DNA from 4 places in the Streptomyces sp. CA-146814 genome. Region 1 is predicted to be linked to each of the others. Evidence: riboswitches for the same ligand, from Rfam matches in the RefSeq annotation. Region 1 holds a riboswitch; each other region holds the start of a gene.
The links. Region 1 has a riboswitch for cyclic di-AMP ahead of ACQP09_RS12495 (transglycosylase family protein). Riboswitches for the same ligand answer to the same signal wherever they lie in the genome.
Positions count from the first base shown of each region.

Region 1 (7,836 bases):
GTGCTCGTGAGCCCCTTCACAAGGATTCATCCACCCTCTGCTACACTTCGCCGCCCACGTGACCCAGGTCATGACCCCGCAAGGGAACCGCAACGCCCCGGGAAACGTTCCTGACCGCCTGTGAGCTGGCCCTTGGCCCTCCGGAAGCGCCGCGACGGCCGCCCTTTTCATGCGTACGCAACACCCCTGGAACACCCCCGTACGACGGCCACCGGGCCCCGCGAACGGCCCGGACGGCCCTTGCGGCTCCTCATTGCGCCCAAGAGGGCCGAATTCCTTGTGAAGAAGTTCACGAACTTCGTGGCGGCGTGTCCCGGGAAGGGTCCCCCGAGCGGCCGACCAGGGCCTCGCGGAGGCTCAAAGGTGCAGGTGACGCTCCGGCTGAGCGGGCAGCAGGCGCGGCACGGCACGGACGTAGACCACCATGCCGACGACCTCGACGAGGGTCTGCGTGACCACGACGACGGCGGCGATCGCGTACGGGTCCGGGAGGGAGAGCGCGAGCGGCAGGACGACCAGGGAGTTGCGGGTCGCGCCGCTGAAGACCACCGCCCGCCCACCGGGCACGTCCAGCCGGAAGAGCCGGGCCACCGCCTTCCCGGCGAACGCCATCACCACCAGGAACGCGGCGTAGAAGGGGACGACGGCGGCGACATCGGCGAGGTTCCCCTCCACCTTCGGCACCTGGGATGCGACGACGACCAGCAGGGTCACGGCCATCAGCGGGACCATCGTCGTGGCGGCCGGGTCCGACACCTTCCGCCCGCTCTCCCGCCGCCCCGCCCAGGCCTGCAGCCCCCAGGCCAGCGCGAGCGGGATGACGATGAGGAAGGCGAACGCCTCCAGGAACGGTCCGGCCTCCACGATGTCGGCGAGCCCAGAGCCGAGGAACCCGTACAGGAACACCGGCAGCAGCACCATCTGCGCGACCAGCAGGACCGGGGTCACGGCGAGCAGCCGGCGCGCCGAACCTCCGGCGAGACCGCTGAAGACGATCACGTAGTCGACGCAGGGGCAGAGCAGCACGAGCAGCACCCCGAGCCGCACCGCCCGGTCGGCCGGCAGGAAAGTGAACAGGGCGGCGACGACGAGCGGTACGACGAGGAAGTTCACCACCAGCGCGGCGGTCAGGAACCGCCCGTCACGCAGCGAGCGCAGCAGCTCGGCGGCCGGCACCTGAAGGAAGGTCACGAACAGCAGCGCGCCGAGGACGGGGTTGATCAGATGCTCGAGCCCCGGCCCGGCGGACGGCGCCGCGAGCCCGAGGAGGGCGCCGAGGGCCATCGCCGCGAGATAGACGGCCACCTGGTGGTGTTCCATCCGCTCGACGGCCCCGCGCGGCGTGCCGGTGTCGGTCATGTCGTGCGCCCCCATCGGACGGTTACGCGGCGCTCCAGGCGATCCCGTCGGACATCGCCGGTGTCAGCCGCCGAGCGGTCCGTCTTCTGCCGCTGTGAACGCGATCCCGTCCAGAATGTCGTGCTCGCTGACGACGACCTCGTGCGCGCCCGTCCGCTCCATCACGGCGAGCAGCACCAGGGCGCCCGCGGCGATCACGTCGACGCGGCCCGGGTGCATCACGGGGATCGCGGCGCGTTCCTCGTGGGTGGACTGGAGGAGGTGTTCGGTGATCGCGCGGACCTGGCCGCGGGAGACCCGGGAGTGGTGGATGGCCTCCGAGTCGTACTCCGCCAGCTCCAGCGCGATCCCGGCGATCGTGGTGACCGTGCCCGCCAGGCCGACCAGCGTCGCCGCCTCGGTGAGCGCCACGGTCCCGGCGGCCACGTCCAGGGCGGCCTCGATGTCCGTACGGATCGCGGCGACCCGCTCGTGGGTGGGCGGGTCCACCACGGTGCCGTCCACGGTCAGGTGACGCTCGGTCATCCGTACGCAGCCGATGTCGACCGAGCGGGCCGCGTCGACGGCGTCCGAGCCGAGCACGAACTCGGTGGAGCCGCCGCCGATGTCGACGACCAGGTACGGCTTCGCCAGGTGGTCGCTGCCGGTCAGCTCCTTGGTGGCGCCGTCGAAGGAGAGCTGCGCCTCCTGGTCGCCGGTGACCACCTCGGGCTCGACGCCCAGGATGTCCCGGACGCCGGCCACGAAGTCGGCGCTGTTCTCGGCGTCGCGGGAGGCGGAGGTGGCGACGAAGCGGACGCGTTCGGCGCCCAGCTCCTCGATCACGGCGGCGTACTCCCGGCAGGCCGCGAAGGTCCGCTCCAGCGCCTCCGGAGCGAGTCGGCCGGTCCTGTCGACGCCCTGGCCCAGGCGGACGATCGTCATCCGCCGGTCCAGCTGCGTGAGCGAGCCGGTGGCGGGGTCCACGTCGGCGACGAGGAGCCGGATGGAGTTCGTACCGCAGTCGACGGCGGCGACCCGGGTCATGCGCCCTGCCCTTCGGAGCTCTCGGAGCCCTCGGAGCTCACGGCACACGGCGTGACGCACGCGCCCTTGGCCCACCACTCCGGCAGCATCGCGATGGCCTCGTCGCCCAGCGGGTTCACCCCGGGTCCGGCGGCCAGCGAGTGGCCGACCAGGACGTGCAGGCACTTCACCCGGTCCGGCATGCCACCGGCGCTCGGGAAGCCTTCCAGCACCTCGATGGCGTCGCGGCGGGTGATGTAGTCCTCGTGCGCGGCCCGGTAGGCGGCGGCCAGCTCCGGGTCGGTCTCCAGACGGGCCGTCATCTCCTTCATGACCCCGTTCGCCTCCAGCGTGCCGATCGCCGAGGCCGCCCGGGGGCAGGTCAGGTAGTACGTCGTCGGGAACGGCGTGCCGTCCTCCAGACGGGGCTGGGTCTCCACCACGTCCGGGTTGCCGCACGGGCAGCGGTGCGCGATGGCGCGCAGGCCGCGCGGCGGGCGGCCGAGCTGCTGCTCGAACGCGGCGATGTCCGCGTCGGTGGGCTTGGTGGACTCGGTCTGCGGAGGGGGCGTTTCCATGCCTGCCTTGGTTCTGCTCGGAAGCTCGTCGAAAGCTCGTAGGAGGAAAGAGGTGGTGGGAGGGGTGTCAGTCGCGGTCGGCGCTGTCGACGCCGTCCCAGACGTTCAAGTGCCAGGGGCGGTGGTTCGCGCCGGGTTCTCCGCGCCGGTCCTCCGCCGCGTCGGGGTCGGCCACGGTGTAGCCGGTCTCGCCGGGGAGGACGTAGTGGAGGTGCTGGCGGGCCAGCCGCATGATGTACGCGTCGTCCTGGAGCCGCGCCTTCTCGTCCCGCAGCTCCTCGGTGCGCGCCTTCGCCTCCTGCGAGAGCCGCTCCTGCTCGGCGATCTCGTCGCGCTGGGAGACGTACTGACGCATCGGATAGGCGAGCGCGACGATCAGCGAGCAGACCACCAGCGCCAGGAACGCGGCCCGGCCGGTGAGCCGGGAGCGGCGGGCCTGGCGGCGGTTCTGCGAGCGGTACACGCGGGCCGCGGTCTGCTCGCCGAGCAGCCGCAGCCTGGTCGCGGTGGAGAACCGGTCCCGGTCCTTCCCGGCCATGTCTCCCGCCTCCCAGAGCTTGTCGTCAAACTGCCGTCGTCGCCCGAAGGGCGGCCGGGCGGCGACTGGTGCGTGCGATCGCAAGGCGCCGAGATGGTCTCGTAGCGGAGCTACTTGGCCATTTCGGCAACGCCGCGAGCGTGCGTGCCAGACGCCGCCCGGCAGGCGGCAGTTTGACGACAAGCTCTGACGCACGTCCGTCCCCGCACACGGTACGGGACCGAGTGCGGGGACGGACGGAGGCCACCGCCCAAGGGCTGCGGGTCAGCCCTTGAAGCGCGGGAAGGCGGAGCGGCCGGCGTACACCGCGGCGTCGTCGAGGATCTCCTCGATGCGCAGCAGCTGGTTGTACTTGGCGACGCGGTCCGAGCGGGCCGGGGCGCCGGTCTTGATCTGGCCGCAGTTCACGGCGACGGCGAGGTCGGCGATGGTGACGTCCTCGGTCTCGCCGGAGCGGTGCGACATCATGCACTTGAAGCCGTTGCGCTGGGCCAGCTCGACGGCGTCCAGGGTCTCGGTCAGCGAACCGATCTGGTTGACCTTGACGAGCAGGGCGTTGGCGGAGCCCTCCTCGATGCCACGGGCCAGGCGCTCGGGGTTGGTGACGAAGAGGTCGTCGCCGACGATCTGGACCTTGGCGCCGATGCGGTCGGTGATGACCTTCCAGCCGGCCCAGTCGTCCTCGTACAGCGGGTCCTCGATGGAGACCAGCGGGTACGCGGAGACGAGCTCCTCGTAGTACTCGGTCATCTCGGCGGCCGAGCGGGACTTGCCCTCGAACTCGTAGACGCCGTCCTTGTAGAACTCGGACGCGGCGACGTCGAGCGCGAGCGCGATGTCGCGGCCCGGGACGTAACCGGCCTCCTTGATGGCCTCGACGATGAGGTCCAGGGCGGCGCGGTTGGACTCCAGGTTCGGGGCGAAGCCGCCCTCGTCGCCGAGGCCGGTGGACAGGCCCTTGGTCTTGAGGACCTTCTTCAGCGTGTGGTAGATCTCCGCGCCCCAGCGCAGGGCCTCGGAGAACGACTCCGCGCCGATCGGCGCGATCATGAACTCCTGGATGTCCACGTTGGAGTCGGCGTGCGAGCCGCCGTTCAGGATGTTCATCATCGGAACGGGCAGCAGGTGCGCGTTCGGGCCGCCGAGGTAGCGGAAGAGCGGCAGGTCGGACGCCTCGGAGGCGGCGTGCGCGACGGCGAGCGAGACACCGAGGATGGCGTTCGCGCCGAGCGAGGCCTTGTTCTCGGTGGCGTCCAGGTCGAACATCGCCTGGTCGATCAGGCGCTGCTCGGTGGCGTCGTACCCGACGAGCTCCGGCCCGATCTGCTCGATGACGGCGAGGACGGCCTTCTCGACGCCCTTGCCCAGGTAGCGGTTGGGGTCACCGTCGCGAAGCTCGATGGCCTCGAAGGCGCCGGTGGAGGCGCCGGACGGAACAGCAGCACGACCGGTGCTGCCGTCGTCGAGGCCGACCTCGACCTCGACCGTGGGGTTGCCCCGGGAGTCGAGGATTTCCCTGGCTACGACGACGTCGATGGACGGCACGAGGCATCTCCTTCTGGGATATGACGCTGGTTGTGCAGGGTCACTGTGGCCTTGCGACACGAGCCTAACCGGCCCGGCCGCGTCAGTCGGCCGACCGCCCGTCTCCTGGGACGAAAAAGGACCCAAGGGCCAGCATCACGGGACAAAACTCCAGAAATCTACTGGCTGGTAACAAGTGTTGGCGACAAGAGGTGAACGCATCACCTCACCCGCCGGCGCCCTTCACACGGAAGAACCCCGGCCCGGCGCGCACGGGGGGAGAGCGCGCCGGGCCGGGGAGCCGAGGGAGGGAGGGTGCCGCCGGACCCCCTCCCTCCGGGGAGGAGAGACGGCTGTTACTTCAGGTGGAGCTGCTGACCCGGGAAGATCAGGTCCGCTTCCTTGACGATGTCGTCGTTGAGCTTGAAGAGCTTGCTCCAGCCGCCCTTGACGCCCTCCTTGTCGGCGATCTTGCTCAGGGTGTCGCCGACCTTGACCTTGTACTCGCCGTCGCCCTTCTGGACCTTCTCGCCGGTCGGGGTGGTGACGGTCTTCTTGGAGCTCTCGGCCTTCGGGGCCTCGCGCTGCTCGCTGCGCGTGGTGGGCTGCTCGGCCTTGCGCTCGGGCTGCGCCTGCTCAGGCTTGCTCGCGGACTGGCCGGAACCGGTGTTCACGCCCGGGTCCACACCGTCGTTGGTGAGGCCGCCGGCGCCGGCGCAGGCCCAAGCGCCCGGGCCCTGCATGTCGAGGAGCTTCTCGGCGGTGGCGATCTGCTGGTCCTTGGAGGCCAGGTCGGCACGGGAGGCGTACTGCGTACCGCCGGCGGCGGCCCAGCTGGACTGCGAGAACTGCAGTCCGCCGTAGTAGCCGTTGCCGGTGTTGATGGACCAGTTGCCGCCGGACTCGCACTGGGCGACGGCGTCCCAGGTCTCGACGGAGGCGGCGGAAGCGTTGGTCGCACCCATCAGCGGGACGGCCACGGCGGCACCGGTGACACCCGCGAGGGTGGCGAGACGGACGGTCTTCGAGGGGCGGCGGTGCTTGCCCTTGCTGTTCAGCAGCATGGAACGGATCTCCTCACCGACGCCTACGAGGTGAGCTGTCGGGTTCGGGCTGATGAGTTGCCCGGTCGCGCGACCTTGCGCGCGACTTCACCCCAAGCCGTTCCCGTACGTCCCCGTCTTCGTCTTCGACGAGGCCGTCCGGACCCGGCGGCCTACCTGGGTCCCCCGCTCCTGCCTACGGCGCTTTACGCGTCTGTTCCCTTCGACCGACGGCAGGATTCGGCGTGACGGTCGACGGGGCCCGCGGTGCGAGCGGTTCCGACCGTAAACACAGGCAACCCCGACATTCAAAGATGGACATACCGACTCAATCGGCGCTTACTTGCCTGCCCTGACGGAGTGTTTCCGCAGGTCGGAGGCGATCTACGCCGAGCAGGCGGACGCAACACGCCAGTTGCAGCAAAGAGACCCATGTCTCACTTACGCATAAGTGGACATAGGCCTCTGAACTACCCGCGTTTTTGGGGTGTTTTCCCGAATTCGATCAGTTGGCGGCAGGCACCTCGGAGCCCTCCGGGACGTCCGCCTGACCGTCCTGCTCACCGGCCTGCTGACCGTCCTGCTCACCGGCCTGCTGACCGGTCTGCTGCCCCGCCTGCTCCAGCCCCAGGTCCAGGCTCTGTCCGGGCAGGATCAGGTCCGGGTCGGTGCCGAGGAGGTCCTTGTTGGCCTCGTACAGGCCGGTCCAGCCCTGCGGGAGTTCCTGCGCGTCGGCGATGGCCCAGAGGTTGTCGCCGGGCTGCACGGTGTAGCCGCCGCCGGTGACCGCGCCGCCGTCCCGCGCGTCACCCTCGCCGCGCGAGGCGTGCCGGCCGGACTCGCGCGGGCCGTCCTCCTGCCCCACCGTGCCGGCCTCCTCGGGGGCCGGCGCGCCTCGGTGCTTGCCGCCGGTGCGGTCGGCGTCCTTCGAGGCGTCGGGGGCGGAGGTGGCGGGCTGCGAGGCGTCAGGAGAGCCGGGCGTTCCGGTCTTTCCGGCGGCCGGAGGCGCGGAGGGCTCGGCCGAGGGGTCGAGCGTGTCGCCGCCACCCTTCCTCTCGCCCTTGCCGGTTGCATCCGTCGTGCCGGTGGAGTCCGTCTTGTCGGAATCCTCCGCTCCACCCTTTTCATCCGCTTCGTTCGCCGGGGCGGTCGTCGGGTCCGGAGTGGGAGTGGTGGGGCTCGTGGGGTCGACGGAGGGGACCGTACCGGGGTCGACGCCGGGCAGGCTGCCGTCCACCGCGAGGCCCGAGATCACCGCGCAGCTCGGCCACGCTTGCGGGCCCTTGTCCGCCAGGACCTTCTCGGCGACGGAGATCTGCTGCGAACGGCTGGCCAGGTCGGCCCGCTCCGCGAAGGCGTCGCCGCCGTACGCCGACCAGGTCTCCTGCGAGAACTGGAGCCCGCCGTAGTAGCCGTTGCCGAGGTCGGCACTCCACATGCCGCCGCTCTCGCACTCCGCGACCCGGTCCCAGGTGGTGGCGTCGGCCGCGTGTGCGCCTGCCGCGCCGAGGAGCGGAATGGCGATGGCCGATCCGGTCACACCTGCGGCGACGACGATGGCGGGTGCCTGACGAGGGCGGCGGTGTCTGCCGTTCGCGGAGCCCATGGAGTTTGCCTTCCGTGCGACTGACAAGCAGGAACTGAGAAGCGTGAAGCTGTTGCGCGCGTGCGTGAAGCTCTTACGCGCGTGCGTGAAGCTGATACGCAAGTGACGGACGGGCCAACGGTGAACGGTGGGCCGACGCGTCGAACCGTGAACCTAGCGGGACTCGAACGCATGTCACAAGTC
Region 1 is NZ_CP192068.1:2,831,694-2,839,529, forward strand. Features, by position in the region: gene ACQP09_RS12470 (arsenic resistance protein) at 358-1,359, opposite strand; gene ACQP09_RS12475 (exopolyphosphatase) at 1,423-2,385, opposite strand; gene ACQP09_RS12480 (DUF501 domain-containing protein) at 2,382-2,942, opposite strand; gene ACQP09_RS12485 (FtsB family cell division protein) at 3,010-3,480, opposite strand; gene eno (phosphopyruvate hydratase) at 3,745-5,025, opposite strand; gene ACQP09_RS12495 (transglycosylase family protein) at 5,361-6,068, opposite strand; cyclic di-AMP (ydaO/yuaA leader) riboswitch at 6,074-6,261, opposite strand; gene ACQP09_RS12500 (transglycosylase family protein) at 6,553-7,653, opposite strand.

Region 2 (7,836 bases), 3.5 Mb from region 1:
GGGGCGCCCGCGAGGCCGAAGGAGAGGATCGCCCCGGCGGCGGCGTCGATGGAGGCCCGTACGACGGTGTCCACGCCGCGCGGGGCCATGGACTGGACGACCGGGAGGAGTTCGGCGGGCTTGCCGAGGAGTTCGGTGAACTCTCCGTACGCGCGGCGCAGCGCGTCCTCGTCGGCGAGGTCGAGCCGGACGCCGCCGAGGTCGGCGCGGTGGCGCAGGTGGGGTGCGGTGGTCTTCAGTGCCACCGGGTAGCCGAGGCGGGCGGCTGCCGCCACCGCTGCATCGGGGTCCGGGGCGGGGAGCGTGGGGCGTACGGGGATGCCGTAGCGGCCGAGCAGCTCGCGGGCCTCGTCGTGGGTGAGGGGGCGGCCGCGCGGGTCGGGGGTGGCGCCGAGGAGGGAGTCGATCAGGGCGGCGGCGCCGGGCTCGTCGGTGGTCTCGTCCAGGAACTCGGGCACCTTGCCGGGCGTGGCCGCCTGGCGCCGCCACTGCGCGTACTTCACGGCTTCGGCCATCGCGCGTACGGCACGTTCGGCGGCGGGATAGGCGGGGATGCGGCCGGGTGGGGCGGGGGGCTCGCCTGCTTCGGCTCCTGCGGTTCCTGCGGCTTCTGGAGGTGCGTTCTCCGTGGGAGCGGACGCGGCGGGCGGGCCGGAGGGCTGGGCGGCGAGTGTGGTGGGCCGGGTGCGGGGTGCGGCCGTGCTGCTCGCGGCGGCCAGCGCCTCGGCGAGGCCGCCGATCTCCACGTGGACGACGGCGACGGGCTTGGCCGGTCCGCCGGCGGCCGCGCCGCGCAGCGCTGCGGCCAGCACCTCGCCGTCGCCGGTCTCGGCCTCGCCGTTCTCGCCCACCCACGGGATGGCGGTGACGATCACGGCGTCGCAGGTCCCGTCGGCCAGCGCCTCGGCCAGCGCGTCCCGGAAGTCCTGCGGCGAGGCACCGGTGGTGAGGTCGACCGGCGGACGCGGGCGGAGCCCTTCGGCGAGGCAGGCGTCGTACGTGAGGAGGCCGAGCGACTCGGAGTTGCCGAGGATCGCGACCCGGGGCCCGGCCGGGAGCGGCTGGCCCGCCAGGAGCAGTCCGGCGTCCACCATCTCGGTCACCGTGTCGACCCGGATGACGCCCGCCTGCCGCATCAGCGCGGAGACGGTGGCGTCGGGGATGCGGCTGACGGGGACGGCGTGGCCGGGCGGGTTGGTGCCGCTGTGCCGGGCGCCCTTCACCACGACGACGGGCTTCACGGCGGCGGTGCGGCGGGCGAGGCGGGTGAACTTGCGCGGGTTGCCGAGGGATTCGAGGTAGAGGAGGGCGACGTCGGTGTCCTGGTCCTCGAAGGAGTACTGGAGGAAGTCGTTGCCGGAGACGTCGGCCCGGTTACCGGCCGAGATGAACGAGGAGAGGCCCGCGCCCCGCCGGTGGAGGCCGGAGAGGAGGGCGATGCCGATGGCGCCGGACTGGGTGAAGAGGCCGATCCGGCCACGGGCGGGCGACTCGGGGGCGAGGGAGGCGTTCAGCCGGACGGACTCGGCGGTGTTGATGATGCCGAAGGCGTTGGGGCCGATGATCCGCATGCCGTACGAGCGGGCCTGGCGGACCAGTTCGCGCTGGAGCTCACGGCCGGCGGAGCCCTGCTCGGCGTAGCCGGCGGAGAGGACGACGAGCCCTTGGACGCCGTGCTCGCCGCAGTCGGCGACGGCCTCGGGGACGCGGTGGGCGGGGACGGCGATGACGGCGAGGTCGACCTGCTCGTCGATCTCGCCGAGCGAGCGGTGCGCGGGGACGCCGTCGAGCGTGGTGAGGCCCTCGTCGAAGGCGCGGTTCACGGCGTACGTACGGCCGGTGAAGCCGGCGGCGAGGAGGTTGCGGAGGACCGTGCGGCCCACTCCCCCGGGTGTGCGGCCGGTGCCGATGACCGCGACGGAGCCGGGCGCGAGGAGGCGCTGGACCGAGCGGGCCTCGGCGCGCTGTTCGCGGCCGCGCTGGACGGCGAGGGACTTCTCGGTGGGTTCGAGGTCGAGGGTGAGGTGGACGGAGCCGTCCTCGAAGCTGCGCTGCTGGGTGTAGCCGGCGTCCCGGAACACCTTGATCATCTTGTTGTTGGCGGGCAGCACCTCGGCGGCGAAGCGCCGGATCCCTCGCTCGCGGGCGACGGCGGCGATGTGTTCGAGCAGCGCCGAGGCGACTCCGCGGCCCTGGTGGGCGTCCTGGACGAGGAAGGCGACCTCGGCCTCGTCGGCGGGCGCGGAGGCGGGCCGGCCCTGGTCGTTGATGCGGTCGTAGCGGACGGTTCCGATGAACTCGCCGCCGATCGTGACGGCCAGCCCCACCCGGTCGACGTAGTCGTGATGGGTGAAGCGGTGCACGTCCCGGTCGGAAAGGCGCGGGTACGGGGCGAAGAACCGGTAGTACTTCGACTCGTCGGACACCTGCTCGTAGAAGCTGACCAGCCGTTCGGCGTCGTCCGTGGTGATCGGCCTGATGCGCGCGGTGCCACCGTCGCGGAGCACCACGTCCGCTTCCCAGTGGTCGGGGTACGCGTGATGCGGACTCTGTTCCGGCGTGGGCTCCATGGGCAAAGCCTACGGCCGGTCTCCCGGTCGCGGAGGGATCGGTACCGGGGCAGTCTGAGGACGGCCGGGGCCTGCGGGTGGGAGGGGAGGCCGGGCACAGCAGTACGTACCGCATGAGAGACTGGTCTAGACAACCGTTGATATGTGAAGGGCAGAACCATGGCTGAGCGCCGCGTAAACGTCGGTTGGGCCGAGGGCCTGCACGCCCGCCCCGCTTCCATCTTCGTCCGTGCCGCCACGGCTTCCGGCGTCCCGGTGACGATCGCCAAGGCCGACGGCAACCCGGTCAACGCCGCCTCGATGCTCGCGGTGCTGGGTCTGGGTGCGCAGGGTGGCGAGGAGATCGTGCTCGCGTCCGACGCGGACGACGCCGAGGCCGCCCTGGACCGTCTGGCGAAGCTGGTCGCCGAGGGGCTCGAAGAGCTTCCCGAGACCGTCTGACCCATTCCGGGACCGTACGACGGTAACGGACCTGAGCCGTGGTTTCTCCCTCCGGGAGAAGCCGCGGCTTTTTCGCTGTCCCGAGGCGATGGAGAATAATTTCGGGCAGCGCGAAATAAAACCCTCGGGAATTACTTCTCTTTGTATACGGCGCGCTTGTTAATGACGGGCACCCGCGATGTTTACGCCGTGTTGCGAAGAACTCACGCGAGGCGGTGGCGCCGCCCGACGGCCGGGTCGGTCCGGTCGGCGCAGCCGGTGCGCCCCGGCGGCCCGCTCCGCGTGCAGGGCGGTGAGCGCCCTGGCCCGTTCCGCGTCGCCGCGCGCCACCGCGTCCACGATGGCTCCGTGCTCGGCCCAGGAGTCGACCGGGCGGGCCGGCTGCTCGACGGCGTACATCCAGGCGATCTTGTGCCGGAGCTGGGTGAGCAGGGCGATCAGGCCGGGGCTGCCGGAGGCCTGCGCCAGGGTCTCGTGGAACCAGCCGCCCAGCGACCGCAGATCCTCGCCCTCGCCGCGGCGGGCCCGCTCCTGGCCCAGTCTGACCAGCCCGCGGAGCACCTTGAGGTGGGCCTCCGTGCGGCGCTGGGCGGCGCGGGCGGCGCCGAGCGGCTCCAGGAGCATCCGCACCTCCAGCAGGTCGGCGGCCTCCTGCTCGGTGGGCTCGGCGACACAGGCCCCGGCGTGCCTGCGGGTGGTGACGAAGCCTTCGGACTCCAGGGTGCGCAGTGCCTCGCGGACCGGGACGCGGGAGACCCCGTACCGCCGGGCCAGCAGCTCCTCGGTGAGGCGGCTGCCGCGCTCGTAGACACCGGAGATGATGTCGTCACGGATTGCCGTGCATACCGAATGCGCGGGAATGCGCATGTCCGAACCTCCGCCTTCATCCCCGCGAAACGCGGCCGGCCGACGCCTGTTCCGTGACTCTAAGGCAATCTTCCGCAATTTCCGATGGCAGGCCTGAATTGATGGATATCTTCTGGCCAAAGGTCGGGAGCGGAGGGGATCGGTCCGGGCATTCCCGGCGCACGGCCGAAGGCCCCGGCGGGAAGCCGGGGCCTTCGGGAGGAGCGGTGGTGCGCGGTCGGGTCAGACGTTGACGCCGTGCGAGCGCAGGTAGCCGACCGGGTCCATGTCGGAGCCGTACTCGGCAGTGGTGCGGGCCTCGAAGTGGAGGTGCGGGCCGGTGGAGTTGCCGGTGGAGCCGGAGAGGCCGATCTGCTGGCCGGAGGTGACCGACTGGCCGACGGAGACGCCGATCGAGGAGAGGTGGCCGTACTGGGTGTACGTGCCGTCCGTCATCCGGAGCACGATGTTGTTGCCGTACGCGCCGCCCCAGCCCGCCTCGACGACCGTACCGGCGCCGACCGCGACGACGGAGCTGCCGGAGGCGGCGCGGAAGTCCACGCCGGAGTGGCTGCCGGAGGACCAGAGCGCACCGCCGGACTTGTAGCCGGTGGTGACGGACGAGCCGGCGACCGGGAGGTGGAAGGCGTTGAGGCGGGCGCGCTCGGCGGCGCGGGCCGCGCGGGCCTCCTCCTCGCGGATCTCCTCGGCGCGGGCCTCGGCCTTGCGCTGGGCCTCCGCCTTCGCCTTGGCCTTCGCGGCCTTGGCCTTGGCTTCGGCGGCCGCCTCGGCCTTCGCCTTCGCGACGACTTCGGCCTGCCGGTGCTGGGCCTGGGCCTGGGCCTCGATCTGCTCGGCGATCGTGGCGTCGAGGGCGATGGCCTGGGTGAGTCCGGTCTCGGCGACCTTGGGGGTCTCGGAGTCGGCCGCGGCGGCCGGAGAGGCCAGGGTGCCGAGGACACCGGTCGTGGTCAGGGCCGCGACGCCGGCGACATGAGCGCCGCGGCGCTTCAGGCGGCTCGGGGCACGGTGCTTCCCGGTGGCACGGGTGAACGCCATGGAGGTGCTTGATCCTTTCCTTCCTTCTCGCCTACCGGGTTAGCTGACGGGTTCGGAGCAGGAAGGTCTCCTACGGAGCTCCGCGCCGGTTCGCGGCACGGGGTTCCGATTCACCCCAGGGACTGCGTGTGGGTCCCCGGCTCCCCAGGCTCGCGCCTGACGGGGACTCGGCGATGGCTGCCCGGCGCTGCGGATGCGGCATACGGGTGACGGACAGCCGGGCCGACGCTAGACAAGGCGGCTGTCCGTCACCAAACGGACAGGGGGATTTGTCGCGCATCCCACAGGACGTAGGGGGAGTTACATCAGCAAGACGTGAAGAAAGGCGCCAAGCGGACAAAAGGGAGAACCCCGGCGAATTACTCCTCGCTGGGGTTCTCTCCGTCCTGGTGTGTGCCGACGGTGTGTCAGCCGCTGACGACGGTCACCTCTCCGATGCCGAGCGCCTTCACCGGCTCCGCGATCTGTGCCGCGTCGCCCACGAGGACCGTGACCAGCCGGTCCACCGGGAAGGCGCTGACCACGGCAGCGGTCGCCTCCACGGTGCCCGTCTCGGCGAGGCGGGCGTACAGCTGGGCCTGGTAGTCGTCGGGCAGGTGCTGCTCGACCTGGTCGGCCAGCGTGCTCGCGACCGAGGCGGCCGTCTCGAACTTCAGCGGGGCGACGCCCACCAGGTTCTGCACGGCCGTCTCGCGCTCGGCGTCGGTCAGCCCTTCGGCGGCCAGCGTCCGCAGGACCTTCCAGAGGTCCTCCAGCGCCGGGCCGGTGGACTCGGTGTCCACCGAACCGCTGATGGCGAGCATCGCCGCGCCGCCCGAGTCGGGCCCGGTCGAGCGCAGGACCTGGGCGAAGGCGCGTACGCCGTAGGTGTAGCCCTTCTCCTCGCGCAGCACCCGGTCCAGCCGGGAGGTGAGCGTGCCGCCCAGGCAGTACGTGCCGAGCACCTGGGCCGGCCAGACGCGCTCGTGGCGGTCGGCGCCGATGCGGCCGATCAGCAGCTGGGTCTGGACCGCGCCGGGACGGTCCACGATGACCACGCGGCCGGTGTCGTCGGCGGTGATCGGCGCGACCGGGCGGGCCTGGGCCGTGTTGCCCGACCAGTCGCCGAGGGTGTCGGTGAGCAGCGCGTCCAGGTCGATGCCGGTGAGGTCGCCGACGATGACGGCCGTCGCGGTGGCCGGGCGGATGTGGGCGTCGAAGAAGGCGCGCACGGCGGCGGCGTCGATCCGCCGCACGGTCTCCTCGGTGCCCAGGCGCGGGCGGGACATCCGGGCGGTGGCCGGGAACAGCTCCTTGGAGAGCTGCTTGGCGGCGCGCCGGGACGGGTTGGCCTTCTCGTGCGGGATCTCGTCGAGGCGGTTGCCGACGAGCCGCTCGATCTCGCTCTCGGCGAAGGCCGGGGCGCGCAGGGCCTCGGCGACCAGGCCGAGCGCCTTGGCCAGCCGGGAGGCCGGGACCTCCAGGGAGACCCGGACGCCGGGGTGGTCGGCGTGCGCGTCCAGGGTGGCGCCGCACCGCTCCAGCTCGGCGGCGAACTCCTCGGCGCTGTGCTTGTCGGTGCCTTCGGAGAGCGCGCGCGACATGATCGTGGCCACGCCGTCCAGGCCCTCGGGCTCGGCGTCCAGCGGCGCGTCCAGGAAGATCTCCACGGCCACGACCTGCTGGCCGGGGCGGTGGCAGCGCAGCACGGTCAGCCCGTTAGGCAGGGCGCCGCGCTCGGGGGCGGGGAAGGCCCACGGCCGGGCGGTGCCCGGGGTCGGCTGCGGGTGGTACTCCATGGCTACTCCAGTCACGGCGGCGTCGCTCACTTGTCCGCCCCCTCGGGCGCGTCGGTGGCCTCTTCGGCGTCCTCGGCCGGCTCGACGGGCTCGTAGACCAGCACCGCCCGGTTGTCGGGGCGCAGGGCCGCCGCTGCAGCCTCGCGCACCTCGTCGGCGGTGATGTCCAGGACGCGTCCCACGGCGGTCAGGGCGAGCTGCGGGTCGCCGAACAGGACCGCGTAACGGCACAGTTCGTCGGCGCGGCCCGCGACCGTCCCCAGCCGGTCCAGCCACTCGCGCTCCAACTGGGCCTGCGCGCGCTCCATTTCCTCCGGCGTCGGGCCCTCCTCGGCGAACCGGGCCAGCTCCTCGTCGACGGCGGTCTCGATGGTCTCCACCTCGACCCCGCCGGAGGTCTTCACGTCCAGCCAGCCCAGCGAGGGCGCGCCGGCGAGCCGCAGCAGGCCGAAGCCCGCCGCCACCGCCGTACGGTCGCGGCGGACCAGGCGGTTGTGCAGCCGCGAGGACTCGCCGCCGCCGAGCACGGTGAGCGCCAGGTCGGCCGCGTCACAGGCGCGGGTGCCGTCGTGCGGGAGGCGGTAGGCGGCCATCAGCGCACGCGCCGGGACCTCCTCGTGGACCACTTCGCGCAGCTGCTCGCCGATGATCTCGGGCAGGGTCCCGTCGCGCGGCGGCTGCTTGCCGTCGTGGGACGGGATGGAGCCGAAGTACTTCTCGACCCAGGCGAGGGTCTGCTCCGGGTCGATGTCGCCGACGATCGACAGCACCGCGTTGTTGGGCGCGTAGTACGTACGGAAGAACGCGCGGGCGTCCTCCAGGGTTGCCGCGTCCAGGTCGGCCATGGAGCCGATCGGGGTGTGGTGGTAGGGGTGGCCCTCGGGGTAGGAGAGGGCGGTGAGCTTCTCGAACGCGGTGCCGTAGGGCACGTTGTCGTAGCGCTGGCGGCGTTCGTTCTTGACGACGTCGCGCTGGTTCTCCATGGACTCCTCGTCGAGCGCGGCGAGGAGGGAGCCCATGCGGTCGGCCTCCAGCCAGAGGGCCAGCTCCACCTGGTGGGTGGGCATGGTCTCGAAGTAGTTGGTCCGCTCGAAGCTGGTCGTCCCGTTGAGCGAGCCGCCGGCCCCCTGGACGAGCTCGAA
Region 2 is NZ_CP192068.1:6,290,285-6,298,120, reverse strand. Features, by position in the region: gene ACQP09_RS28210 (GNAT family N-acetyltransferase) at 1-2,570, opposite strand, end outside; gene ACQP09_RS28205 (HPr family phosphocarrier protein) at 2,730-3,011, shown strand; gene ACQP09_RS28200 (GntR family transcriptional regulator) at 3,171-3,878, opposite strand; gene ACQP09_RS28195 (M23 family metallopeptidase) at 4,101-4,916, opposite strand; cyclic di-AMP (ydaO/yuaA leader) riboswitch at 4,931-5,099, opposite strand; gene ACQP09_RS28190 (M16 family metallopeptidase) at 5,324-6,694, opposite strand; gene ACQP09_RS28185 (M16 family metallopeptidase) at 6,721-7,836, opposite strand, start outside.
Region 2: it holds a riboswitch for cyclic di-AMP, as region 1 does, so the genes downstream of both, ACQP09_RS28195 (M23 family metallopeptidase) here and ACQP09_RS12495 (transglycosylase family protein) in region 1, are expected to answer to the same signal.

Region 3 (7,836 bases), 4.6 Mb from region 1:
GTTCCAGGCCACGGAACAGCCGGCGTACGCTCCCGGTTCGGTCACCGCGCCCGGTCTGGGCATCGGCTCCACCGCCGACCGCTCCTCCGCCCTCTACCGCCCGGTGGCCCTGGCGATCGCCCTCACCGAGGCGGTCACGGCCCGTCAGGTCTCCGCCGTGGTCACCGAGGAGCTGCTGCCCGCGTTCGGCGGCCGGCAGCTCGCCATCTACCTGCTGAGCGAGCGTCACCTCCACCTCGCCTGGGAGACCGGGTTCCCGAAAGGGTTCCTCGACCGTTTCGACGGGGTCGGGCTCGACGTCTCCATTCCTGGCGTGGAGACCCTGACCACCGGCCGGCCGATCTTCTTCGAGTCCATGCAGCGGCTGGCCGACGCCTACCCGGGCATCCCGATGGAGACCGACGTCGGCGCGCGCGCCTTCCTGCCGCTGATCGCCTCCGGACGGCCCGTCGGCTCGTGCATCCTCGGCTTCGACCGGCCGCGCGGGTTCAGCCCGGAGGAGCGCACCGTCCTGACCGCCCTCGCCGGACTCATCGCCCAGGCCCTGCAACGCGCGCAGCGGTACGACAGCGAGTCGGCGCTCGCCCGGGGGCTCCAGGACGCCCTGCTGCCGCACCGGCTGCCGGAGGCCGACGGGGTCGACACGCTCGGGCGCTATCTCTCCGGGACCCAGGACATGGAGGTGGGCGGCGACTGGTACGACGTCATCGAGACCGGCCACGAACTGGCCCTGGTCATCGGCGACGTCCAGGGACACGGTGTCGCGGCGGCCGCCACCATGGGGCAACTACGCAGTGCGGTAAGGGCGTTCGCGCTGAGCAACCACGATCCGCAGGAGGTGATGAGCGGCACCAACCGGCTGCTCATCGACCTGGACCCGGGACAGTTCGCCAGCTGCTGCTACATCGTCCTGGACCCGCTCACGGGACGCGCCCGTGCCGTACGGGCGGGCCATCCGCAGCCGGTGCTGCGGCACCCCGACGGCCGGACCGAGGTGCTGGACCTGCCCGGCGGCATCGTCCTCGGCGTCGACGGGCACGCGACGTACCCGGTCACCGAACTGCTGCTCGAACCGGGCGATGTGCTGGCCCTGTTCACCGACGGGCTCATCGAACGGCCCGGGACCGACATCGACGAGGGCATCGAGCGGCTGCGCTCCACGATCGCCGGGATCGGATCGGTCCCGCTGGCCCAGATCGCGAACCGGGTGATCGGCGAGGCCCGGCAGGCCACGGACCGGCCCGACGACATCGCGCTCCTGCTCGCGGCCCGCTGGACGCACCTTCCGGAGAAGCCGCAGCCGCCGTCCCGCGACGCCGCCCCGCCGGACCTGTGGCGGACGTTCCGCGGGCCGGGCCGGGGCGGCACCAGCGCCCCGGACCCGGCCTGACGGGCGACAGCCCCGTACGCCTCAGGCGTACGGGGCTCGGATCCGCGCGAGCACTCCCGGCTCAGACCTCCGCCGGCGGCCCGGCTCAGACCTCCGTGGCCCGCTCGGCCAGGGCGAAGGCGCCCGAGGCGTCCAGCATGCCCTCGCGCTCCACGACCTTGATCCGCTCACGGCCCTGGGCGACGCCGAGCGCCTGCTCGTGGGCGTCCAGCTTGTGCCAGCCCTCCCAGGTCGTGTAGCGGACGTTCCGGCTCTCCAGGAAGGCCTCCACGGCCTCCGGAGCGGGCGTCGCCGGCTCGGACAGGCGGCCGGCGGCGCGGTCCTCCAGGAGGCACGCGACCGTCTCGTTGGCGTCGCCCTTGGTGTGGCCGATCAGACCGATCGGGCCGCGCTTGATCCAGCCCGTGACGTAGACCGAGGCCATGTGCTCGTCGCCGGCGATGACGCGGCCCGCCTCGTGCGGGACCGTGCCGGAGGCCACGTCGAAGGGGAGCTTGGGCAGCTCCTCCGAGTAGTAGCCGACGGCCCGGTAGACGCTCTGCATGTCCCAGTCGGTGAACGTGCCGGTGCCCCGGACGTTGCCGGTGCCGTCCAGCTCGGTGCGCTCGGTGCGCAGCGCGGTGACCTTGCCGTCCTCGCCGAGGATCTCGACCGGCGACTCGAAGAAGTGCAGGAAGAGCTTGTGCGGGCGGTCGCCGACGTCGCGGATCGCCCAGTTCTCCAGGGTCTGCGCGACCATGTTGGCCTGCTTGTTCTCCCGCCGGGTGGCGATGGAGCCCTCGTCGTACTCGATGTCCTCGGGGTTGACGATGACCTCGATGTTGGGGGAGTGGTCCAGCTCCCGCAGCTCCATCGGGCTGAACTTGGCCTGCGCCGGGCCACGCCGCCCGAACACATGCACCTCCAGCGCCTTGTTCGCCTTGAGGCCCTGGTACACGTTGTCCGGGATCTCGGTGGGCAGCAGCTCGTCCGCCGTCTTGGCCAGCACGCGGGCCACGTCGAGCGCCACGTTGCCGACGCCGAGGACGGCGACCTTCTCCGCGGTGAGCGGCCAGGTGCGCGGGACCTCGGGGTGGCCGTCGTACCAGGAGACGAAGTCGGCCGCGCCGTAGGAGCCGTCGAGCTCCATGCCCGGGATGTCGAGGGCCCGGTCGGCCTCGGCGCCGGTCGAGAAGATCACCGCGTCGTAGAAGGACCGCAGGTCGTCCAGGTCGATGTCGTTCGGGTAGCTGACGTTGCCGAAGAGGCGGATCTGCGGCTTGTCCAGCACCTGGTGCAGCGCCTTGACGATGCCCTTGATCCGCGGGTGGTCGGGGGCCACGCCGTACCGGATCAGGCCGAAGGGCGCGGGCATGCGCTCGAACAGGTCGATCGAGACACCCGGGTCCTGGCAGACCTCGGATTTGAGCAGCGCGTCCGCAGCGTAGATACCGGCAGGGCCGGCTCCGACAATGGCGACGCGGACGGGGCGTGTCATGGCGTGGTGATCCTTAAGGCGGGCGAACGCGGGCAGGTACAGCGTACGTCGGAGGTAAGGGTTGGCTTACTAGTCTCCACCCCACACCGTAAGCCCTGGCCCCGCGAGGCCTCCGACCCGGCCTACGGAACCGCCCGATAAGTCCGTTTCTCCAGGTCGGTATGGGCGATTTTTGCTATTTAACCCTCTCCTCATCAAAGGGGTTATTGAGGGTTCTTGGGATCTTTTGGGTATGCCCATTCCGGCCACCCCCGCGCAAAGTGGTGAGCGTCACGCCCGGGGGTGCGGACGGGGAAGTGGAGGCCTCGGTTCCCTTCTGTGCGAAGAAAGTTGACACCGTGACGGAACCGGCGCGACCGGGAATTCCGGAATTCGATCATGCGGAGAAAGAAGATCCGGAATTCAGGGCTTGTTCTGCCCGATGTTTTTCGCCTACGGTCACGGTCAATCCGGATGGAACGCCGAATCCTGCCGCCGTCCGGGAATCCGCAACCCACTCACGTACGGCAGGAGCGGGGGACCCAGGTAAGCCGCCGATCCGGTATCCGGAACGGCTAGGGGTGAAGTCGCACGACCGTGCGGCCAGACATCTCCCGTCTGAACCCGACAGCTCACCTCGTAGGCGCCGGAGAGGAAATTCCCCATGCCCGCACAGGGTAAGCACCGCCGTCCCAAGTCCGTCTCGCTGAGCCGTGGCATCGCCGCCGTGACCACGGGTGGAGCCGTTCTGGCCCTCCCGGTGCTCGGCGCCACCACCGCCTCCGCCGCTCCCGCGCACTCCATCGCCGCGGAAAAGGCGGTCGCCCCCGTCTCCGTGACCGCCCAGGTGAATTCCGTGACGAAGGCGGCGCCCGCCGAGCATTCCGTGGTGTCCGGCGAAACGCTTTCCAAGATCGCCCGCGAGTATTCCGTCAGCGGCGGCTGGAAGAAGCTGTACGAAGGCAACCGCAAGGTCGTCGGCGAGAACCCGAACCTTATTCACCCGGGTATCACGCTGACCATCGGCGCCAAGGCTGCCGCCCCGTCAGACGCCAAGGCAGGCAAGGCTGCCAAGGCCGCCCCGGCCGCCGAGCGCACCGCCACGGCGGAGCGCGCCGACCGCTCGGAGCGCACCACGGCCGCGCCTGCCGCCGCCCCGGCCGCCGCCGCTCCCGCCACGTACACCAACGACCTCGATGGCTGGATCAAGGAGTCGCTGGCGGTCATGGCCCAGCACGGCATCCCCGGCAGCTACGAGGGCATCCACCGCAACATCATCCGCGAGTCCTCGGGCAACCCGAACGCCATCAACAACTGGGACTCCAACGCGGTCAAGGGCACCCCGTCCAAGGGGCTGCTCCAGGTCATCGACCCGACCTTCCAGGCCTACCACGTGCCCGGTACCTCGACCGACAGCTACGACCCGGTCGCCAACATCACCGCCGCGTGCAACTACGCCGCGGACCGGTACGGCTCGATCGACAACGTCTTCGGCGCCTACTGATCCCGTACGCGCTCACGCCGAGGGGCCCCGGACCACCTGGTCCGGGGCCCCTCGGCGTACCGGGAAGTTACCCCCAAGTTTCTAGTGACTTACCACCCGATCGACAGTAGAACCTGTTGCACTCATCGAGAGTGAGGTAAGTCACATGAACGACTTCATCCTGCACGAAGGCGCTCACAGAGGCGTCTCCCGTCGAAGGTTCATCACAGGAACAGGTTCTCTTCTTGGCGTCGCGGCGCTCGCCGGACCCACCACACCGGTCTGGGCCACGCCCCGGGCATCAGCTGCCCCGATCGGATCCGGCGCCCATGTGCCGGTGCTGGTCATCGGCACCGGATACGGCGGCTCGGTCGCCGCCCTCCGGCTCGCCCAGGCGGGCACCGACGTCCACATGGTCGAGATGGGCATGGCCTGGGACACCCCCGGCGCCGACGGCAAGATCTTCGCCAACACCACCAAGCCGGACGACCGTTCCTTCTGGCTGCGGACCCGGACCAAGCAGCCGCTGAGCAACTTCCTCGGCTTCCCGATCGACAAGAACGTCAACCGCTACACCGGGATCCTGGACGCCGAGGAGTTCGCCGGCATCACCATCTACCAGGGGCGTGGCGTCGGCGGCGGCTCGCTGGTCAACGGCGGCATGGCCGTCACGCCCAAGCGGGAGAACTTCGCCACCATCCTCCCGTCGGTGAACGCCGCCGAGATGTACAGCACCTACTACCCGCGCGCCAACGCGGACCTCGGCGTCACCACCATCGACCCGGCCTGGTTCGACTCCGTCGACTGCTACCAGTACGGCCGGGTCGGCCGGAAGCACGCGCAGCGCTCGGGCTTCCCGTTCCTCTTCGTGCCCGCCGTGTACGACTGGGACTACATGAAGCAGGAGGCGGCCGGGACCGTACCGAAGTCCGCGCTGGACGCCGAGATCCTCTACGGCAACAACTACGGCAAGAAGTCGCTCCAGAAGACCTACATCGACCGGATCAAGGCCACCGGCCGGGTCACCATCACCCCGCTCCACAAGGTCACCCGCGTCTCCCCGGCCTCCGGCGGCGGCTACACGGTCCTCATCGACCAGCTGGACACCACCGGCCGGACCACCGTCACCAAGACCGTCACGGCGGACCGGGTCTTCTTCGCGGCGGGCAGCGTCGGCACCAGCAAGCTGCTCGTCGGCCTGAAGGCGACCGGGGCGCTGCCCGGCCTCAACAGCGAGGTCGGCAAGGGCTGGGGCGACAACGGCAACGTCATGTGCGGCCGGGCCAACCACCTCTGGGACCCGACGGGGAAGGTGCAGTCCTCCATCCCCACCGGCGGCATCGACAACTGGGACGCCGGCGGAGCCTTCGCCGAGGTCGCCCCGCTGCCCACCGGGATCGAGACCTGGGCCTCGTTCTACCTCTCCATCACCAAGAACCCGCACCGCGCCGAGTTCAGCTGGAACGCGGCGGCGGGCAGGGCCGAGCTGAACTGGCAGACGGCGTGGAAGCAGCCGTCCATCGACGCCGCGAAGACCATCTTCGACAAGATCAACAAGAAGGAGGGGACGATCTACCGCACGGACCTCTTCGGGACCTACAAGATCTGGGGCGACCACCTCACGTACCACCCGCTGGGTGGCGCGGTCCTGAACAAGGCCACCGACAACTACGGTCGGCTGCACGGCTACCCGGGCCTGTACGTCATCGACGGCGCCCTGATCCCGGGCAACGTCAGCGTCAACCCGTTCGTCACGATCACCGCGCTCGCCGAGCGCAACATCGAGCGGATCATCGCCACCGATCTGCGCCGCTGATCCACCGGGCGTACCGATCTGCGCCGCTGATCCACCGGGTGTACGGAGAGCCCGGGGCCGGGAGTGCCAACCCGGCGGCCCCGGACTCCGTCAGTGACCCGGCAGCACGCACACCGCGTCGATCCCCAGCACATGGTTGAGCCGCCCGAACGCCAGCCACGAGCCGATGCTCATCGACAGCTCCACGATCTCCACCTGGCTGTAGTGCGCGGTCATCCGCTTCCAGAAGGCGTCGTCGAGACCGTGGTGGTCCAGCGCGTACCGCTCCGCGTACTCCGCCGCCAGCCGCGTCCGCTCGTCGAAGGCGTCCGTCGTACGCCACTCGGTCACCGCCTGCGCGAACTCCTCCTCGACCTTCGCGCCGTCCCGCTCGGTCCGCCAGTCCAGGCAGAACAGGCACCCGTTGATCTGCGCGATCCGCAGCCGCGCCGCCTCGAACTCCCGCAGGCCCAGCGTCGTGTGCTCGTACACGGACATCGAGAAGGTGGCGGCGGCCATGCCGATGCCGGGGACCATCTCCCCCCACACGTAACCGATGGGCTCCTGGCCCTCCGGAATGTCGATGATCATGCCGTTCTCCTTCCCAGCCTGCCGACAGCGGGCCGCAGCGGGACGTCCAGTGCGTCGTACAGGCCCGGCTTGGCGTCCACCAGCCAGTCGATCGCCGAGACGAGCCGCCCGACCGCCGTGGCGTTCCCGCCCGCCGACCGGTTCTCGCCCTCGTCGGACGCCTCGACCGTCACCTCGATACGGGGACGGCCCTCGATCACCACCCGGTGCGCGCCCACCCCGTCGGGCGGCGATGGCCAGTCCGGTGCGCACGAGGGATGGATACGGGTGATGTGCTCGATGACGATGCGGGGCTCGCCGCCCACGATGCCCTGCACCTCGAACCGCACCGCGCCCTGGGTACCCGCCGCGAACTCGCCCATCGTGCGCGTGGTCACGGTCGTCTCCAACGCCCGGCGGTCCAACGTCTCGCGGATCTCGTCGAGTTCGACGCCGAGCGCCCGGGCCATCAGCCGTATCTGACCGCCCCACACCATCGTCGGAACGCTCTCGGCGAGCATGAGCGGCTGGTAGTCCAACGGGTGGCCCATGCCGATCAGATGGCGTACCGAATCCTCCTGCTCGTACGTGGAGTAGTCGAAGATCTCCTGGCAGCGGATCACGTCCACCTCGGTGCCCAGTCCGCTCACCAGCAGCGGCAGGACGTCGTTGCCCCAGCCGGGGTCGACCCCGGAGACGAAGAGCGAGCCGCCGCCGTCGCCGATGGCGGCCAGGACGGGGTCCCGCAGCTCGGGCGGGGCGTTGCGCTGGTCATAGAGGGGATAGAGGGAGGGCGTGACGACGACCGCTCCGGCGCGGATCGCCCGGCCGATGTCGGTCAGCGCGTCGTCGGGCCGGATGTCGCCGGAGGCCGCGTAGACTACCGCGCGCGGCCGGCCGGCCAGGACGGCGGCGATGTCGTCGGTGGCCGCGACGCCGAGCGTGCGGCCGAGCCCGCCCAACTCGCCCGCGTCCCGGCCGACCTTGGCGGGATCGTGGACGAGGACGGCGGTGAGTGTCAGTGCCGGATGGGCCTCGACGGCGCGGATCGCCGCGCGGCCGACGTTGCCGGTACCCCAGACAACCGTGGGAATCATGCGCGGAGGGTAGCGGCCGGACCTCGCACTTCCCAGAGCCGTGGC
Region 3 is NZ_CP192068.1:7,384,489-7,392,324, forward strand. Features, by position in the region: gene ACQP09_RS32655 (SpoIIE family protein phosphatase) at 1-1,390, shown strand, start outside; gene ACQP09_RS32660 (FAD-dependent oxidoreductase) at 1,476-2,867, opposite strand; cyclic di-AMP (ydaO/yuaA leader) riboswitch at 3,348-3,507, shown strand; gene ACQP09_RS32665 (transglycosylase SLT domain-containing protein) at 3,511-4,350, shown strand; gene ACQP09_RS32670 (GMC oxidoreductase) at 4,496-6,145, shown strand; gene ACQP09_RS32675 (carboxymuconolactone decarboxylase family protein) at 6,236-6,715, opposite strand; gene ACQP09_RS32680 (NAD(P)H-dependent amine dehydrogenase family protein) at 6,712-7,791, opposite strand.
Region 3: it holds a riboswitch for cyclic di-AMP, as region 1 does, so the genes downstream of both, ACQP09_RS32665 (transglycosylase SLT domain-containing protein) here and ACQP09_RS12495 (transglycosylase family protein) in region 1, are expected to answer to the same signal.

Region 4 (7,836 bases), 1.3 Mb from region 1:
CGGGCCCGGGAGGCCGGGGCCGATGCCGGTGGTGAGCAGGCTCAGGAGATCGCCCGGCGGCACTGTGCGTGGCTGTCGTCGTCCACGGCGGCGAGCGACGCGTCGGGCGGCGGGCCGGGCCGGGCGGCGGGACGAGCGGCGGGCCGGGCGGCGGACAAGGAGCCCGGTCGCTCCTACGTCATCGGGCTCGGCGAGATGTATGTCGCCGATCCCCGCTTCGGAAAGAACTACGATCGCTACGGGGACGGCACCGCCGCCTTCGTACGGGATGCACTGACGATCTACGCCGAACGCCGGCTCTCCGACTGACCACGGAGGGCCTCGGCACCAGGCCCGCTTCCCCCTATTCGGCCGATGACGGGTCGCCGCACGGCGCGGCTCCGGGAAGCCTGGGCGGGGCGCGGTACCGTCCGCAGCCGTGGCCGGACCGGGCAGCAGGAGTGCACAGGTGGTGGGGATGGCGGATAAGGGGCGCGGGCTCGTGAAGGCGAGCCTCGGGATCCCCGGGCGGGCCGCGCCCGGCTCGACGGGGCGCGGGAAGCCGGTGGTGGCGCGGAGCGCCGGGACGCGGCGGTTCGTGCGGCTGCTGCCGGTGCTGCTGATCGGCGGCGGGCTCCTCTTCGACTCGCTCGCGCCGCCCAACTTCACCGCCGTACCGCTGTTCGTGGCCGCGCCGCTGATCGCCGCGCCGTTCTTCTCGCTCGCCAGCACCATCCGTACGGGAGTGGCCTCGGTCCTCTCCGTCATCGCGATGCGGATCTCCGACGGCACGTCCACGCAGGTCGTCCCGGTCATCGAGATGATCACGGTCCTCACCGCCGCGGCCCTGGCCCTCGTCATCAACGGGGTCGTGCGCCGCAGCAACGAGCAGCTGGCCTCGGCACGGGTCATCGCGGAGACCGCCATGCGGGCCGTACTGCCGACGCCGGCGGAGCGGATCGGCGGGCTCCAGGTGGCGGCGCGGTACGAGGCGGCGCAGGCGGACGAGTTCGTCGGCGGGGACCTGTTCGCGGTGGCGGACACTCCGTACGGTGTACGCCTGGTCGTCGGCGACGTGCGCGGCAAGGGACTGGACGCCGTGGAGGCGGTGGCGGTGATCATCGGCGCGTTCCGGGAGGCCGCCGAGCAGGAGCGGTCCCTGGAGGGCGTGGCGCAGCGGCTGGAGCGGGCGCTCGCGCGGGAGGGGACGCGGCGGTACGGGCTGGATGCCATGGAGGGGTTCATCACCGCCGTCCTGGCCGAGATCCCGCCCGGCTCGGCCTCCCTGCGCCTCGTCAACCGCGGCCATCCCGAGCCGATCCTGCTGCACGCGGACGGGGCCCTGGAAGTCCTGGCCCCGAGCGTGCCCGCGCTGCCGCTGGGGATGGACCTCGGCGTGTGGCCGGACCGGTCCGACGAGTGGGAGCTGCCCGCCGGTTCGACGCTGCTCGCCTTCACGGACGGCCTCTCCGAGGCGCGCGACGCGAACGGCGTCTTCTACGACCCGGCGGCCCGGCTGCGCGGCCGCATCTTCCCCGGCCCCGAGGAGCTGCTCTCGGCGCTCACCGACGACGTACGGCTGCACACCGGCGGCCGGTCGACGGACGACATGGCGCTGCTCGCGGTCAGCCGGCCGGCGGAGGGCCAGGCGCCGCGGCGGACGACGGTGAAGATCGTCGGCCGGGGTGATGACACGGTGCGTAATCGATGAGCACCGCTCCGCATAACAGTTGACACACCATCAGAAAAAGAGGTGTGGGCGAGGGGTCGTCAAGCCGTCCGATTCGGGCGGCTTGTGGGTGGTAAGTCCCCGTCGAAGCCGTTAATGATCAACAGGAACAGCTTGGAATCGGGCCCGTCTGTCTATTAACGTTCGATAACGCAGCGCGGTCGTCCCAGCCGTCGTCAGAGACGGCGCCGTGCGCGAGCGCCGAATTCCGCAAGGGAACCGGGGAACCACCTACATGGGGTGAATCGGACGCCTGTGTCTCCATCGTGAGGCAGAGGGGCCCGTAGGAGACCTTCCTGCTCCGAACCCGTCAGCTAACCCGGTAGGCGAGAAGGAAGGAAAGGAGCGCGCCCACGTGGCGTCCAATCACCCTGCCCCTGAGGCCCCGTCACCCTTCACTGCCGATGGCCTCGGTGGCCCGGAGCGGACGTGGGAGGAGTGGAACCCCACCGCGGAGTCCATCCGTCCCGTGCGCGGCAAGCACCGCGTGTCCAAGCAGCGGGGTCTCGCCCGTAGCTCCACCGTCCTCGGGGTCGGCGTCATAGCGGCAGTCGGTGCGGGTGGCATGGCCACCGCCCAGAGCAAGCCGCCGGTCTCCATCTCTCTTCCCGATTCCATCGCGGACAACCTCCCCGACGCCAAGTCCCTTCCCGGCGTCGGGGCGTTCATGTCCGACGACGCCGAGGACGCACCGGTCCTCGCCGCCGCTCCGCTCACCTCCGCCGGCATCACGACCGCCGAGGCCGAGCAGGGCACCACCGACGCCGGCGAGGCCCTGCGCGCCCGGATCCTCCAGCAGGCCGAGCAGCAGCAGGCCAACGCCGACGCCGAGGCCAAGGCCGCCGAGGAGAAGGCCGCGGCCGAGAAGGCCGCCGCCGAGGCGAAGAAGCAGCAGGACGAGGCCGAGGCCAAGGTCAAGGCCAAGATCGCCGCCGAGAAGAAGGCGGCCGAGGAGGCCGCGGCGAAGAAGGCCGAGGAGGAGCGCCTCGCCAAGCTCCGCGCCAGCTACACGCTGCCGGCCTCCTCGTACACGATCACCTCGACCTACGGCCAGTCGGGCGCCATGTGGTCCTCCGGCCAGCACACCGGCCTGGACTTCGCCGGAGCGGCCGGTTCGCCGCTCAAGGCCGTGCACAGCGGCACCATCACGGAGGCCGGCTGGTCCGGTTCGTACGGCTACCGCACGGTCCTCCAGCTGGAGGACGGCACGGAGATCTGGTACGCGCACCAGTCCTCGATCGACGTCTCGGTCGGCCAGCAGGTCAGCACCGGCGAGACCATCGGCCGCATGGGCGCGACCGGCAACGTGACCGGTGTCCACCTCCACCTGGAGGTCCACACCGCGGGCGGCTCGGCGATGAACCCGGTCGCATGGCTGAACAGCAAGGGTCTCTCCGTCTGAGGCACTCGCGCCCGTAGGACCCGAAACCCCGGCAGCCCTGACGCTCACCCCCCGACGTCAGGGCTGCCGGTCCGTCCGGCGGCCGGTCCGTCCGGCGGGTCGGCGGGTCCAGGGGTGGAACATGGGGCTCCGGCGTGCGGAATGCGCGGCTCCGGCGCGCGGGATGCGCCGCTCCGGAATGGAATGCGCCGCTCCGGAATGGAATGCGCCGCTCAGGCACGGAATGCGCGGCTCCGCGATGGAATACGAGGCTCCGGCACGTAATGCGCGGCCCCGGCACGGAATACACCGCTCCGCCGCTGCCGTTGAACCCCGACATGACTTCTCTGCGCACGCTCGGCAGCTCCGACCTCCAGGTCTTCCCCCTCGCCCTCGGCGGCAACGTCTTCGGCTGGACCGCCGACGAGGACCGGTCCTTCGCCGTCCTGGACGCGTACGCCGCGGCCGGCGGCAACTTCGTCGACACCGCCGACGCCTACTCCGCCTGGGCCGAGGGCAACCGGGGCGGTGAGTCGGAGACCGTCATCGGCGCCTGGCTCGCCTCCCGCGCCAACCGTTCCGACATCGTCGTGGCCACCAAGGTCGGCGCCCACCCCGATTTCCAGGGGCTCTCCGCCGCCACCATCAAGGGCGCGGCCGAGCAGTCGCTGCGCCGCCTCGGCACCGACCACATCGACCTCTACTACACGCACTTCGACGACGAGACCGTCCCGGTGGAGGAGATCATCACCGCCCTCGACCAGCTGGTGAGGGACGGCAAGGTGCGCCACATCGCCGCCTCCAACATCAGCCCGGAGCGCCTCCAGGAGTCGCTGGACTTCTCCGAGCGCGAGGGCCTGGCCCGGTACGTCGCGCTCCAGCCGCACTACAACCTGGTCTCCCGCGCCACCTATGAGGGCCCGCTCCAGGAGACCGCCGCCCGCGCCGGCCTCGCCGCCGTCCCGTACTACGCGCTGGCCTCGGGCTTCCTCACCGGCAAGTACCGCCCCGGCGCCACCGTGGAGAGCGCCCGCTCCGCGAAGGCGGGCGAGCACCTGGAGTCGGAGCGCGGCCGCACGGTGCTGGCCGCCCTCGACCAGGTGGCCACGGAGCGGGGTGCCGAGATCGCGACGGTGGCCCTCGCCTGGCTCGCCGCCCGTCCGACGGTCGCGGCCCCGATCGCCTCGGCCCGCACGGTCGAACAGCTCCCCGCGCTGCTGGCCGTCGCGGACCTGGAGCTGACGGAGGCGGAGCTGGCGGCCCTGACGGAGGCGTCGGCCTGAACCGCCTTACGGGGGAGGCGGGGTGGAGCCGTACGGGCTCTGTCGGCCGTACGGGTACGGCTGCTGCGGGGGCGGGCTGCCGTACGCGGTTCCGTGCCCCTGCCCGTAGCCGTAGCCGTAGCCCTGCCCGTGCCCGTAACTCTGCCCCTGCGCCTGCGCCTGCCCCTGCCCGTATCCGTGTTCCTGTCGCTGTCCGTACGGCGCCGGCTGTCGGTACGGGTGTGGGCGCGGGCCGGTGCCGGTCATCTGGGCCGCGTGGGTGAGGGCCGGGGCGGCGATGGCGCGGCGTTGCCAGAGGTGGTGCAGCAGCTCCCGCTCCCGGACGGCGAAGTCCGGGCCCACCGCGTCATGGCGGGCGCGGCGGCGCAGGCCGGCCAGGGTCGTCGCGAACGACTCGTACTCCGCCACCGCGCGCGCCGCCGCCCGGCCCCGCGACCGGTCCTGCTTCCCGTGCCAGTGGCGGGCCAGATCGCGCGCCACGCCCCGGGTCCGCATCGAGGAGAGGGCCAGCGGCTCGGCCGGGGTCAGCCAGCCGGCCGTGGCGTACGCGGGCAGTTCGGCGGCGAGCGTCCGCAGCTCACGCCGGCGCCACCAGATCGCCAGCCAGGTCACCAGCGCGAAGACCGGGACCATCACCATCCCGTACATCGCCCAGAAGCCGTACGGGCCGAAGGCCGAAGAGCCGTTCCACAGGGCGTGCAGGCCCATCGCCAGCAGCAGGCCGAGCACGGGCAGGGCGATCCGGCGGACCCGGTGGTGGCGGGCGCTGATGGCCGCGAAGCCGAAGCCGAGACCGGTGAGCACCGTGAACAGCGGATGCGCGAACGGCGACATCACGATCCGTACGAAGAACGTCCCGGCGGTCACCGAGGCGATCCCGGAACTGCCGAGCTGCTGATCCTCGTCGAACGCGTTGCCCAGGTAGAGGATGTTCTCGGTGAAGGCGAAGCCCGTCGCGGTGAAGCCCGCGACCACGATGCCGTCGACCACGCCCCGGAACTCCCGCCTTTGGAAGATGAAGATCAGCAGGATCGAGACGGCCTTGGCGCTCTCCTCCACGACCGGGGCGATCACCGTCGCGCCCAGCGTGTCGGCGCTCGCCGGGTCGGCCGTCGCGGTGGCTATCCACCGCATGGCGAACGAGTTGGCGATGATCGCGACGAGTGCTGCGGCGCACGCGCCCCAGGCGAAGCAGAAGATCAGGTTCCGCCAGGGGCCCGGCTCGACCCGGTCCAGCCAGCGGAAGGCGGCCATCAGGAGCGGTACCGGCAGCAGCGCCAGGCCGAGGCCGACGAGGAACCCCTCCGGGCCCGTCTGCTCGCGGACCAGGGCGAGGATCACCAGCCCGCACAGCGCGAGCGCCACGATCACGGTCCCCAGGCGGAACACCTTGCTGCGCCAGACCAGGGAGACGCGGCGCGGCCGGTACTGCCAACGGCCGCGCTCCGGCACGGCGCCCAACACCTCCTCGGGCCGCTGCTCGTGGAGGACCGGGACCGCCGGCTGCCGCTGCTGGTACTGCACGGAACCGTCGGACACCCCTCGACCCTAACGAGGAGCACTGACACCCGGCGACGGTGCATCCGGCCAGGACGGCTCGCTGTTCGGCCAGGACGGTTCAGTGCTCGGCCAGGGTGGTTCGGTGTTCGACCGGGACGCGCCTCACCCGGCGGCGGTCTGCCCGGGCGGTGTGTCAGATCCGGGCGAACAGCAGGTCGTGCACGACGTGGCCCTTGTCCAGGCCCTGGCCCTCGAACCGGGTGAGCGGCCGGAACGCCGGACGCGGCGCGTATCCGCCGTCCGCCGCCGTGTTGGCGAAGCGGGGGTGCGCGGTCAGCACCTCCAGCATCTGCTCCGCGTACGGCTCCCAGTCGGTCGCGCAGTGCACGATCGCGCCGGGCTTGAGCACCGGGGCCACCAGGTCCAGGAACTCGGGCTGGATCAGGCGCCGCTTGTGGTGGCGGGCCTTGGGCCACGGGTCCGGGAAGTAGACCCGCAGGCCGTCGAGCGACTCGGGGGCCAGCATCTCGCGGAGCAGGATCACCGCGTCGCCGTTGGCCACCCGTACGTTGGTCGAGCCCGCCTTGTCCGCCAGGCCCAGCAGGTTGCCCTGGCCCGGGGTGTGGACGTCGACGGCGAGGATGCCGGTGCCCGGGTCCTCGGCCGCCATCTGCGCGGTGGCCTCGCCCATGCCGAACCCGATCTCCAGGACGACCGGCAGCCCGTCGAACAGCTCGGCCAGATCCAGGACCCGCTTGCCGTCGATGTCCAGGCCCCACTTCGGCCACAGCCGCTCCAGGGCCTCCTGCTGGCCGGTGGTGACCCGGCTGCGGCGCGGCTGGAAGCTGCGGATCCGGCGCTCGTGGTGCGAGCCGGCCGGGTCGGCGGCGGGGCCACCGGGGAAGCGGGGCTCCTGGCGCAGCCGACGCGCCCGCTCGAAGGAGGCGGCCCGCAGCGCGGCGGCCTCCTCAGGGGTGACGTCGGCGGCGGTGGACCCGGTCGCGGACCCGGTCACAGGGGTCGCCGCCGCCGGCTCGGGAGTCGCGGCGGGGGCTGAGCCGGTCACGGTGGCCTCGGCTGCCTCTTCCGGGGCCGGGGCCGGGGCCGGGGCGGGGGTGGGGTTCAAGGGCTGCTCAGACACAATGACCCGATTCTACGGCGGGCGGCCTCCACCCCGTCTCCCGAGCCCGGCGCAGCGCCCGCCGCGCCACCTCGCGCCCGATCGGCAGGCACGCCGTCGCGGCGGGCGACGGGGCGTTCAGCACATGCACGGTGTGCGGGGCCTCGCGGATCAGGAAGTCGTCGACCAGCGTGCCGTCCTTCAGCACCGCCTGGGCCCGGACCCCGGCGGGCGACGGGCGCAGATCCTCCTCCCGCACGGCAGGCAGCAGCCGTTGGACGGCCTCGGTGAAGGCGGACTTCGAGAGCGAGCGGTGCACCTCGCCCGCCCCGTACCGCCAGTGTCTGCGGGCGATCCGCCAGGTGCCCGGCCAGCTCAGCGTGGACAGCAGTTCGGCGGGGCGCACCACCGGCCAGGCGTATCCCTCGCGGGCCAGGGCGGGGACCGCGTTCGGGCCGACGTGGACCGTGCCGTCGAAGCCCCGGGTCAGGTGGACGCCGAGGAACGGGAAGGCCGGGTCCGGCACCGGGTAGACCAGGCCGCGCACCAGCTCGGGGCGGGCCAGCTCGTAGTACTCGCCCCGGAACGGCACGATCCGCACCTCCGGGTCGTCACCCGCCAGCCGGGCCACCCGGTCGCAGTGCAGTCCCGCGCAGTTGACCAGCGTCCGGGCGCGGACCACCAGACCGTCCGCCGTCCGCACCGCCACGCCCCAGGCGCGCCGGTCTATCGCCACGACCTCCGCCCCGTACCGCACGATGCCGCCGGCGGCCGTGACCTCGGTCGCGAAGCGGGTGGCGACGGCGGTGAAGTCGCAGACGCCGGTCGTGCCGACCCGGATCGC
Region 4 is NZ_CP192068.1:4,165,347-4,173,182, forward strand. Features, by position in the region: gene ACQP09_RS18450 (MerR family transcriptional regulator) at 1-309, shown strand, start outside; gene ACQP09_RS18455 (PP2C family protein-serine/threonine phosphatase) at 458-1,690, shown strand; cyclic di-AMP (ydaO/yuaA leader) riboswitch at 1,898-2,052, shown strand; gene ACQP09_RS18460 (M23 family metallopeptidase) at 2,064-3,110, shown strand; gene ACQP09_RS18465 (aldo/keto reductase) at 3,428-4,372, shown strand; gene ACQP09_RS18470 (PrsW family intramembrane metalloprotease) at 4,379-5,911, opposite strand; gene trmB (tRNA (guanosine(46)-N7)-methyltransferase TrmB) at 6,066-7,013, opposite strand; gene lhgO (L-2-hydroxyglutarate oxidase) at 7,006-7,836, opposite strand, start outside.
Region 4: it holds a riboswitch for cyclic di-AMP, as region 1 does, so the genes downstream of both, ACQP09_RS18460 (M23 family metallopeptidase) here and ACQP09_RS12495 (transglycosylase family protein) in region 1, are expected to answer to the same signal.